Regions from separate parts of the Aquamicrobium sp. genome, predicted to be linked through region 3. Evidence: riboswitches for the same ligand, from Rfam matches in the RefSeq annotation. Region 3 holds a riboswitch; each other region holds the start of a gene.
What was found. Region 3 has a riboswitch for cobalamin ahead of metE (5-methyltetrahydropteroyltriglutamate--homocysteine S-methyltransferase). Riboswitches for the same ligand answer to the same signal wherever they lie in the genome.
Positions count from the first base shown of each region.

Region 1 (3,273 bases), 580 kb from region 3:
AGGTCCGCGCTGACGGTCCACTTTTCGGCGGGGCGCGCCGTTGCGGCGAGGGTGACGGCATGCCGCGGAACGCGCCAGCTCCGCGTCCCGTCCGAATTGCGCGAGTTCGTGTAGGTGTAGGAGCCGCCGAGGTCGAGCCAATCGGTCGCGGCGTAGGAGAAGGACGCCTCGACGCCGTCGGAAGTCGTCCCGCCGGCAACCTGATCGTAGTAGCCCCAGGGCGGCCCGCCGAAATCGTCGACCCAGAAGATGCGATTGTCGATCTCCAGATGGAAATAGGTGAGGTCGGCAACGAGGCGGCCATCGAGGAAGCGTTGTTCTACGCCGATATCAAAGCTGCGGCTCGTTTCAGGCCGCAGGGTCGGATCGCCGCCGTCCGAATAGAGCTCATAGAGGCTCGGAGCGCGGAAACCGGTCCCGAATGACGAGTGCAGCCGGGTTCCGGTCTGGTCGAACAGATAGGACGCGGTGGCGCGCCAGGTCGTGTGCCCGCCGAACATCGAGTGGTCGTCATGGCGAACGCCCGCTGTCAGCACGAGGTTGTCGACGGGCTCGACGACAGCCTGTACCCAGACCCCGGTAAGGTCGATCTTGCCGAGTGGGGTCCCGCCGCCCCCATCCTCGGCTTCCTGGCGCTCGTGATCGACGCCGTATTGCAACAGAACGCGATCCGTCGCCTCGAACGATCCCTGATAGTCGAACTTTTGCCGCGTGCCGATGAAGGAAGCCGGCGATCCGGCCCAGATGCTCTCCCTGTCGGATTTGAAGCCCTGTACGGAGAACGTGTTCTTCAATCGTCCGTCGAGCAGGTCGAGATTGAAGCCGACCCGGCCTCCCATCATCGTGGCCAGCTCATAGCTGTCGGCATCGTCGGCGCTGCCACCGTCGAACTCGGTCTTCGCATCGATATAGAGCAAGGACCCGAACACCGAGAACGCCTCGTTGATGCGGTGCTCGGCGGCGAGGTCGAAGGTCACGTTCTCGTAGCCGTCGCGCTCGGTGCCGCCGGCCTTCGCGGAAATGCCGTCGTTGCGGAAGCCGGTGACGTTGGCCGCAATCCTCGATCCGCCCTGTGCGCCGGCGAGGCCGTAGCGGCCGCGCACTGTGCCGAACGATCCGCCCTCGACGTGAACCGTATGGCTGATGCCGTCCTCGACCTCGCCCAGCGTGGTGATGTCGACGACGCCGGCGATGGCGCTCGAACCGTAGAGCGTGCTTTGAGAGCCCTTCAGTATCTCCATGCCGGTGACACCGCCCGACAGCAGATACTGGTACTGTGTCAGAACCTGCGTTCCGGTCGTGTCCGAAACGTCGATGCCGTTGTATAGCGTCTTCACATAGGCACCGCCCAAGCCGCGGACGGAGATGCCGGTCTGTGTTCCGATGCCGCCGCTGGAGGTCACCGAAATGCCCGGCAGCCGCGTCAGGTAGTCCGTGACCGAGACGAGCGATTTCGTCTCGATCTCGCCTTGCGTCACCTGCTCGACCTTGGAGCCGGTCTTGCTCTTTTCGGTCGGGGTGCGGTTGGCGGTGACGGTGATCGCCTCGAGGGTGGTGACGCCCTGCTCGTCGGTCTGCGCCGCGTCCTGCGCCTGCGCGGCGCCGGCCATCAATGCCAGCGCGCTGGCGGTGGAGATCAGAAACCTGTTCATGTCAGTCCCCAAAGGTGCTGGGAGGCGCGTTGGCCCCCGGGCTTTTCAAGAACCGCAAGGAAAGGAATTGGGAATTGAACCCGCCCCGGCCCGTTCGCATGCGGCAACACGTTCTCGTGTCACCGCTACGGACGGCCGCGCCTGCATGCCCCTCGCATGCGGACAGGGTGACTGAAGCGGCAGGTCTCCTGGCTTCCCGTGTCTTCGCCTCTCTCCCGCCTTCCCGGCCTTGCGGCCAGTGGCATCTGGAAGATGGCTCAACGGTTACAGTTGCGGGGGCAGCTGCGGATTTGGCCGGACAGCCCGGCCGCACCGCATTCCCTTTTCATCCACCTTTCGGCGGAACCAGCTTCGCCGACTTTGCTAGCGTCACTTCGCCGTTGCGTCAACGCGCGCGGCGTTCCCGCCACAATATTCCCGTAAAATTGGCTTCCAAAAGAAACATGATTGTTTTAGTCGTGTTTTGCCGCCGGCAAGGGCGGGCGAAGGTTGCATGTCGCGGCCGGATGTGAGAGGCATCCGCGCGAGACGCACGCCGGACAGTATGCGAAAGCGGAAAGTGCCAGAATGTCGTCTATCCTGTTGAAGAGTTCACGCTGCCGCCAGCCGGCCGGCCGGGTTTTCGGGCTGCTGCTTGCGGCATTGGCCGTCGCGGCCCTCGCCGCCGGTGTGCCGGCGCGGGCGCAGGAGGCGGCGCCGCCGGCGGCCGTCGAGCAACCCGCCCCGCAGCAGCAGCAACCGGCCACCGCGCCCGAGGCCCCGGTTTCCCAGGCTCCCGCGCCCCAGCAGCCGGCGGCCGGGACGCCTGCCCCGGCTGTCGACGCCGCTCCGCAGCAGGGCGAGGCGCCGTCCGCGCCGCCTGCCGGGCCCCCTGCTGGAATAGACGCTTCCGAGATCGAGATCGCCGAGGACGGCGCGCCGGCCGACGCGCGCGACGACACCCTGCCGCACGATTTGTCGCCATGGGGCATGTTCATGGCCGCCGACTGGGTGGTCAAGGCGGTGATGATCGGCCTCGCCTTCGCCTCGCTCGTCACCTGGACCGTGTGGCTCGCCAAGTCGCTGGAGATCGCCGGCGCCAAGGCCAATGCCGGACGCGGGCTGAAGCGCATCGTCCAGGCCGAGAGTCTGCCCGACGCCGTGCGCTCGCTTCCGGGCAGGGGCGGGCCGGCGGCGCTGATGGTGCGCGCCGCCGCGCATGAGGTGGAAGCCTCGCGCTCGACCCTGCCCTATGGCGGCGCGGCGGGCCTGAAGGAGCGCGTCACCTCGCATTTGTCGCGTATCGAGGCGCAGGCCGGGCGGCGGATGACCCGCGGCACCGGCATCCTCGCCACGATCGGCTCGACCGCGCCCTTCGTCGGCCTGTTCGGCACCGTCTGGGGCATCATGAACTCGTTCATCGGCATCTCTGAGGCGCAGACGACCAACCTCGCCGTCGTCGCGCCGGGCATCGCCGAGGCGCTGCTCGCCACCGCGCTTGGCCTCGTCGCCGCCATTCCGGCGGTGGTGATCTACAACGTCTTCGCGCGCTCCATCGCCGGCTACCGGCTGCTCCTGGCCGACGCCTCGGCCGCGGTCGAGCGGCTGGTCAGCCGCGACATCGACCGCCGCGCCGTGCCGG
Region 1 covers NZ_JAMLIE010000001.1:575,359-578,631, forward strand. The annotation lists gene M9945_RS02845 (TonB-dependent receptor plug domain-containing protein) at 1-1,652, opposite strand, end outside; cobalamin riboswitch at 1,813-2,017, opposite strand; gene exbB (tonB-system energizer ExbB) at 2,220-3,273, shown strand, end outside.
Region 1: linked by a shared signal. The riboswitch ahead of M9945_RS02845 (TonB-dependent receptor plug domain-containing protein) and the one ahead of metE (5-methyltetrahydropteroyltriglutamate--homocysteine S-methyltransferase) in region 3 are both predicted to bind cobalamin.

Region 2 (3,273 bases), 1.1 Mb from region 3:
CGGGTGCCGATGCTGTCGGCCTGCGCCTTCACCGTCACCGCGATGGAGAAGGGGCGCGAGGGCGAGGACGACAGCGTGTAGGTGCGCATGATCGGCCCGCCCTCGACGGGCAGTTCGAGGGTGACGAACTGTCCGGGCTTGTAGCGGAACCATGTCTGCGCATCGGAGCGGAAGACGAAAGTCTTCACCTGCGGCGCCTCGTCGAATATGCCGGTCACTTCCAGCACCTGGAGCCGGTCGTTCCACGGCGTCATCTCGTCGAGGTGGCGGTAGGGGGAAAAATCGGTGATCGCGTTCATCGCTGTTCCTATGCCACGTCGCGCAGCGCGGGCTTGCCGGTCTCGGCGAGACGCGGCCCGATGGACGCCGCATACCATTCGAGGAACTGCATCACGCCGCCCTCGTGTTCCGCCGAATAGGGTCCGGGCTCGTAGGCCGGCGATCCGATGCCGAACGCGTTCTCCTCGACGATCCGCCGGTCCTCGTCGTTGGTCATGGTCCAGACATGGGTGAGCTCTTCAAGCGTGTAGTCGACGCCCTCGACCGCATCCTTGTGGACCAGCCATTTGGTCGTCACCGCCGTCTCGGTCGGGCCGAGCGGCAGCACGCGGAAGGTCACCGCATGGTCGCCGAGCACATGGTTCCATGTGGTCGGATAGTGATAGAGCAGCAGCGCGCCGATGCGATCGGCCGAGACGCTGTCGGACAGGTTGCGCCGGACGGCGCGCCGGCCGGTCATCGTGTAGCTGACGGCATCGCGCAGAAGGGGAGCGCGGGTGGCACGGTACTGCCCGCTTTTGTCGATGCCGAAACGCGAGGGCAGGCCGGCGGCCTCGCAATGCTCCCAGTGCGCCAGGATGTCCGGGTCGCTTTCCGCCCCGCTCACTCCGGTCACGGTCGGGGCTTCCGGATAGGTCTTGCACAGTTCCGGATGGTTGGCCGCGCAGTGGTAGCACTCGCGGTTGTTTTCCCAGACCAGCTTCCAGTTGCCCTTCTCGATGATCGTGGACTCGTAGGCGACCTTGGCCTCGACAAGCCGGTGCGGCGCGAAATAGGGCTCCATCAGCGCGCGGAACGGCGCGAAGTCGGCCGGCTCGTCCGCCAGGCAGATGAAGATGTAGCCGGCGACGCTCTCGCAGGCGACGGGTTTCATGCCGAAATCCTGCTTGCGGAAATCGTCTCCCATCTGGCGGGCGAAGACCAGCGAGCCGTCGAGGTCGTAGGTCCACTGGTGGTAGGGGCATACGAGCTTCGCCGCCATGCCCCTTTGCGCGGTGCACACCCGGCTGCCGCGGTGGCGGCATGTGTTGTGCAGGGCGCGGATGACGCCGTCGCGGCCGCGCACCACCACCACCGGATAGGCCCCGACCTGCAAGGTGAAATAGCTGCCCGGCCTGGCGATCTCGCAATCGTGACCGACAAACAGCCAGTCGCGATACCAGATCAGCTCGAGGTCGAGCCTGTAGAAATCCGGATCGACATAAAAAGGTTGTTCGAGGCTGAAGCCGTCGCGCCGCGCGTGGATCAGCCTCAGCATTTCATTGCGCGCATCCATGTCCGTCCTCGCATTCTCACAAGGACTGAACTGGTGGTGATTTGAGGGGAGATGGCCGCGGGCACGGCATTGCCCGATGCGCGTCTGCCTCTTGACCGCCCACCGCGATCAGTCGGGTTGTACCGTCCAGGGCTGGTTTCCGGGCTCCGGAGCCGTCCGTTTGAAGGACTGTCCCGACGCCTTCCCGGACCTTTTCGATCCAGTGGCGTCCGTCGGGACTTTCAGCTCCGCTACCGTTGCGGGGGCAGCGCCGGCGTCAAACCGGCTTCCCAATTATCTCTCCGGGGAATCCTCCGGGGAGCACCTTGAACGTCACGATCAGATCACGAACGCGGCGAGATCGCGAGCGCGAAAGCGACATCGGCGTGAACCAAAGGCGACAGGCGCTTCTTTTCAATAGGAGCGGCGAGCATATTGACATAAAGATGTCTTTATGTGACGTGACTGTATGTCGCATCAGGAACGCAGGGCGTCGCAAATGTCATCTCTCGACGAGCTCTTCGGCCCCGTCGCCCCCAAACGGGATGGCGCGGAAATTCTGGCCGCCCTGCAAAAGGCGGCGCGCGAGCGCATCCTCGTTCTCGACGGCGCGATGGGCACCCAGATCCAGGGGCTGGGCTTTGCCGAGGATCATTTCCGCGGCGACCGCTTTACCGGCTGCGCCTGCCACCAGCAGGGCAACAACGATCTGCTCATCCTCACCCAGCCGAAGGCGATCGAGGACATCCATTATGCCTACGCCAGGGCGGGCGCCGACATCGTCGAGACCAACACTTTTTCCTCGACCTCCATCGCGCAGGCCGACTACGGCATGGAGGAGATGGTCTACGAGCTGAACCGCGACGGCGCGCTGCTGGCGAAGCGCGCGCTGCGCCGCGCGGAGCAGGAGGACGGACGGCGCCGCTTCGTCGCCGGCGCGCTGGGGCCGACCAACCGCACCGCATCGATCTCGCCAGATGTCAACAATCCCGGCTATCGCGCCGTCACCTTCGACGATCTGCGCCTCGCCTATGGCGAGCAGCTGCGCGGGCTGATCGACGGCGGCGCCGACATCATCTTGATCGAGACGATCTTCGACACGCTCAACGCCAAGGCGGCGATCTTCGCCTGCGGGGAGATATTCACGGAAAAAGGGATCCATCTGCCGGTGATGATCTCCGGCACCATCACCGACCTTTCCGGCCGCACCCTTTCAGGCCAGACGCCCACGGCCTTCTGGCATTCGATCCGCCATGCGAAACCCTTTTCGGTCGGTCTGAACTGCGCGCTGGGCGCGGCCGCGATGCGCCCGCATCTGACCGAGATTTCCGGCGTCGCCGACACGTTTACCTGCGCCTATCCCAATGCCGGCCTGCCCAACGCCTTCGGCCAGTATGACGAGACGCCCGACTTCATGGCCGCCCAGGTCGAGGAATTCGCGCGCGAGGGACTGGTCAATGTCGTCGGCGGCTGCTGCGGCTCGACGCCGGAGCACATCGCCGCCATCGCCGAGGCGGTTGCGAAGCACCCGCCGAGAAGCGTTCCGAAGCTGAAGCCGCGGATGCGCCTGTCGGGGCTGGAGCCGTTCACGCTGACGAAGGACATCCCCTTCGTCAATGTCGGCGAGCGCACCAACGTCACCGGCTCGGCGCGCTTCCGCAAGCTCATCACCGCCGGCGACTACGCCGCCGCCCTCGACGTGGCGCGCGACCAGGTCGAGGGCGGCGCGCAGGTCATCG
Region 2 covers NZ_JAMLIE010000001.1:2,248,724-2,251,996, forward strand. The annotation lists partial or broken gene M9945_RS11130 (FAD-binding oxidoreductase) at 1-299, opposite strand, end outside; gene M9945_RS11135 (SRPBCC family protein) at 308-1,555, opposite strand; cobalamin riboswitch at 1,668-1,878, opposite strand; gene metH (methionine synthase) at 2,034-3,273, shown strand, end outside.
Region 2: linked by a shared signal. The riboswitch ahead of M9945_RS11135 (SRPBCC family protein) and the one ahead of metE (5-methyltetrahydropteroyltriglutamate--homocysteine S-methyltransferase) in region 3 are both predicted to bind cobalamin.

Region 3 (3,273 bases):
CTCCAGCGCCGCGGTGGCGTCGGCGGCCGCCCGCGCCGGATCGGCGTTGACCGATGCCGTCGCCTCCTCGGCGATCTGCTGCAACGCGTCGGCGATGCCGGGATTGGCCTCCATGAACGGCACCGTCAGCGCCAGCCCTGCCTGCGGCAGCACGGGCGAGCCGCCGGTGGCTTCGGCCCACGCCTTCTGGACGTCGATGACGCGCCGCACCGCCTTGCCGCCGGCCGCGCCGCGCAGGATCGCGGCCGAGACGGCCGGCTCGGTCGACAGGACGGCATCGACCCGCCCCGCCATCAGGAGCTGGATCGCCTCGATCGGCGAGCCGGCGCTTTCGAGGGTGATGTCGGTGCCGGGCTTCAACCCATGATGGGCGAGCAGCCTGCCCATCACCAGGTCGGGCATGTCGTTGCGAAACGGAACCGCGAGCGTCCTGCCCTTGAGCGCCGGGATGCTCGACAGGGTCGGGTCGGCCGAGACGATATAGAGCAGGCCGTCGGTCATGACGTTGAGGAGCCGGACCGGCAGGCCGCGATTGTAGAGATTGGCGGCGACCTGAACCGGGAGGATCAGCGCCTGCATCGTGCCGGAGGTCAGGCCGGCGCGCATCTCGTCAGGGTTGCGCCACACCTTGAACTCGGCCTTGTCGGCGATGGCGGAGAGCTTGCCGGAGGCGACCGCGTGCGCCAGCGAGATGCTGGGGCCGGCCGGCGGGCCGTAGAGCGTCAGCGACGGCAGCTTCGCCGCCGACGCCCGGCGCACCGACGGCGGCAGCGCAAGACAGGCAGCGGAGGCGGCCGCGGCGGCGAGCGCCTTGCGGCGGGTGAGGACGGTCCGACCCGATGATGCTGTTCTCGACATGGCAAGCTCCGGAAGTTCGCGCGGCCCGACGCCTTCGCCGGGCCGATCCCTTATAAACTTGCATATAGAACTCCAGTTTGTCGCAGATCAAGCAACCTTCGCGTCCGCGACAATCTATCCATACCGATTGGAGGCCCTTCCGGCGGGCAAGGCGGGCACCGGAAATTTCTTCCTTCCGGCGTGATTTAAAGACATAAAGATTTCTTTATATCACATTGACAACCGCCCGGACTTCGATAGAGTGCGTCCGTCGTGGTTCTTCGGCAGGCACTCGTGCATGCCGAAGCAAAGAGGGAAGCCGGTGAGTCGCCCGCGAGGCGGCAAGACCGGCGCTGCCCCCGCAACTGTAAGCGGCGAGCCGTCATCCAATGACGTCACTGGAGCCAGCCGCTCCGGGAAGACGGATGAAGGCGAGGACCCGCAAGCCAGGAGACCTGCCACGGCGAGAAACATCCACGGGCGGGGTGTCCCGGTGGCATGCATGACGCGGCACGGCCGCCCTGCACGCTTTCGCGCCTCCGCCCCAACAATCGGGGTATGGTCATGTCGCTTCCGCAGAAAGTTCCCGTCGCAACGCTGGGCGTGCCGCGCATCGGCCGCCGCCGCGAGCTGAAATTCGCGCTCGAATCCTACTGGTCGGGCAAATCTTCCGCCGCAGCGCTGCTCGAAACCGCCAAGCGGCTGCGCGCCGCCAACTGGGAGGAGCAGCGCGCGCGCGGCATCACCAGGATCCCGTCCAACGACTTCTCGCTCTACGACCATGTGCTCGACACGATCGTCCTCGTCGGCGCGGTTCCGGCCCGCTACGGCTGGCAGGGCGGCGAGGTGCCGCTCGACACCTATTTCGCCATGGCGCGCGGCAGCGAGGGCAATGCCCATGCCGAATGCGGCAACGGCTGCGCCGATCCGGCCCATGGCCCCCACGATGGCGTCCCGGCGCTGGAGATGACCAAGTGGTTCGACACCAACTACCACTACATGGTGCCGCAGTTCTCGTCCGATCAGGCCTTCGCGCTGTCCTCGTCGAAGCCGGTGGACGAGTTCCTCGAAGCGAAGGCGCTCGGCATCTACACGCGGCCGGTGATCCTCGGCCCGGTGACGCTGCTCAGGCGCGGCAAGTCGCAGGAGGAAGGCTTCGACCCGCTGGCGCTGCTGCCGCGGCTGCTGCCGGTCTATGAGGAGCTGCTGCGCCGCCTGCGGCTGGCCGGCGCCGACTGGGTGCAGATCGACGAGCCGGCGCTGGTGCTCGACCTGATCCCCAACGAGCGCGAGGCGTTCCGCTTCGCCTATGAGCGGCTGGCGAAGGCCGCGCCGGACCTCAGGATCATGCTCGCCACCTATTTCGGCGCGCTCGGCGACAATCTCGACACCGCGCTTTCGCTGCCTGTCGCCGGCCTCCATGTCGATCTCGTGCGCGCGCCGGAGCAGCTCGAAGCGGTCGGCCGGCTGGCGCGCAAGGACCTCGTGCTGTCGCTCGGCCTGGTCGACGGGCGCAACGTCTGGCGCGCCGACCTTTGCGCCATCCTCGACCGCATCAAGCCGGTGGTGGCCGGCTGGCCGCTCGCCCGCATCGAGGTCGCGCCGTCCTCGTCTCTGCTGCATGTGCCGATCGATCTCGACCTCGAGACCGCGCTCGACGCGGACGTGAAGTCGTGGCTCGCCTTCGCGGCGCAGAAGCAGGGCGAGCTGGTGACGCTGTCGCGGGCGCTCGCGGAAGGGCGCAGCGCCGTCCTTGCCGCGCTCAAGGCCGCCTCGCAGGCCGCCGCCGCCCGCGCCGCCTCGCCCAAGGTGCACGACCCGCTGGTCGAGGGCCGCATCGCCGGCATCGGCGCGGCAATGAAAACCAGAGCCAGCGATTTCGCCACGCGCAGCCGGGTCCAGCGCGACAAGCTCGGCCTGCCGGCCTTCCCGACCACGACCATCGGCTCGTTCCCGCAGACGGCCGAGGTGCGCAAGGCGCGCGCCGCCCACGCCAAGGGGGAGCTGAGCCATCTCGACTACGAGGCGTTCCTCAAGCGCGAGACGGAAGCCGCGATCCGCTGGCAGGAGGAGATCGGCCTCGACGTGCTGGTCCATGGCGAGTTCGAGCGCAACGACATGGTGCAGTATTTCGGCGAGCAGCTTTCCGGCTTCGCCTTCACCAAGCATGCCTGGGTGCAGAGCTACGGCTCGCGCTACGTGCGCCCGCCGATCATCTATGGCGACGTCTCGCGCCCGCGGCCGATGACGGTGGCGTGGTGGCAATACGCGCAGTCGCTGACGCCAAGGCCCGTCAAGGGCATGCTGACCGGGCCGGTGACGATCCTCAACTGGTCGTTCGTGCGCGACGACCAGCCGCGCGAGCGCACCTGCCGCCAGATCGCGCTCGCCATCCGCGACGAGGTCGTCGACCTCGAGACGGCCGGCGCGACGATG
Region 3 covers NZ_JAMLIE010000001.1:1,154,560-1,157,832, reverse strand. The annotation lists gene M9945_RS05655 (ABC transporter substrate-binding protein) at 1-858, opposite strand, end outside; cobalamin riboswitch at 1,095-1,315, shown strand; gene metE (5-methyltetrahydropteroyltriglutamate--homocysteine S-methyltransferase) at 1,402-3,273, shown strand, end outside.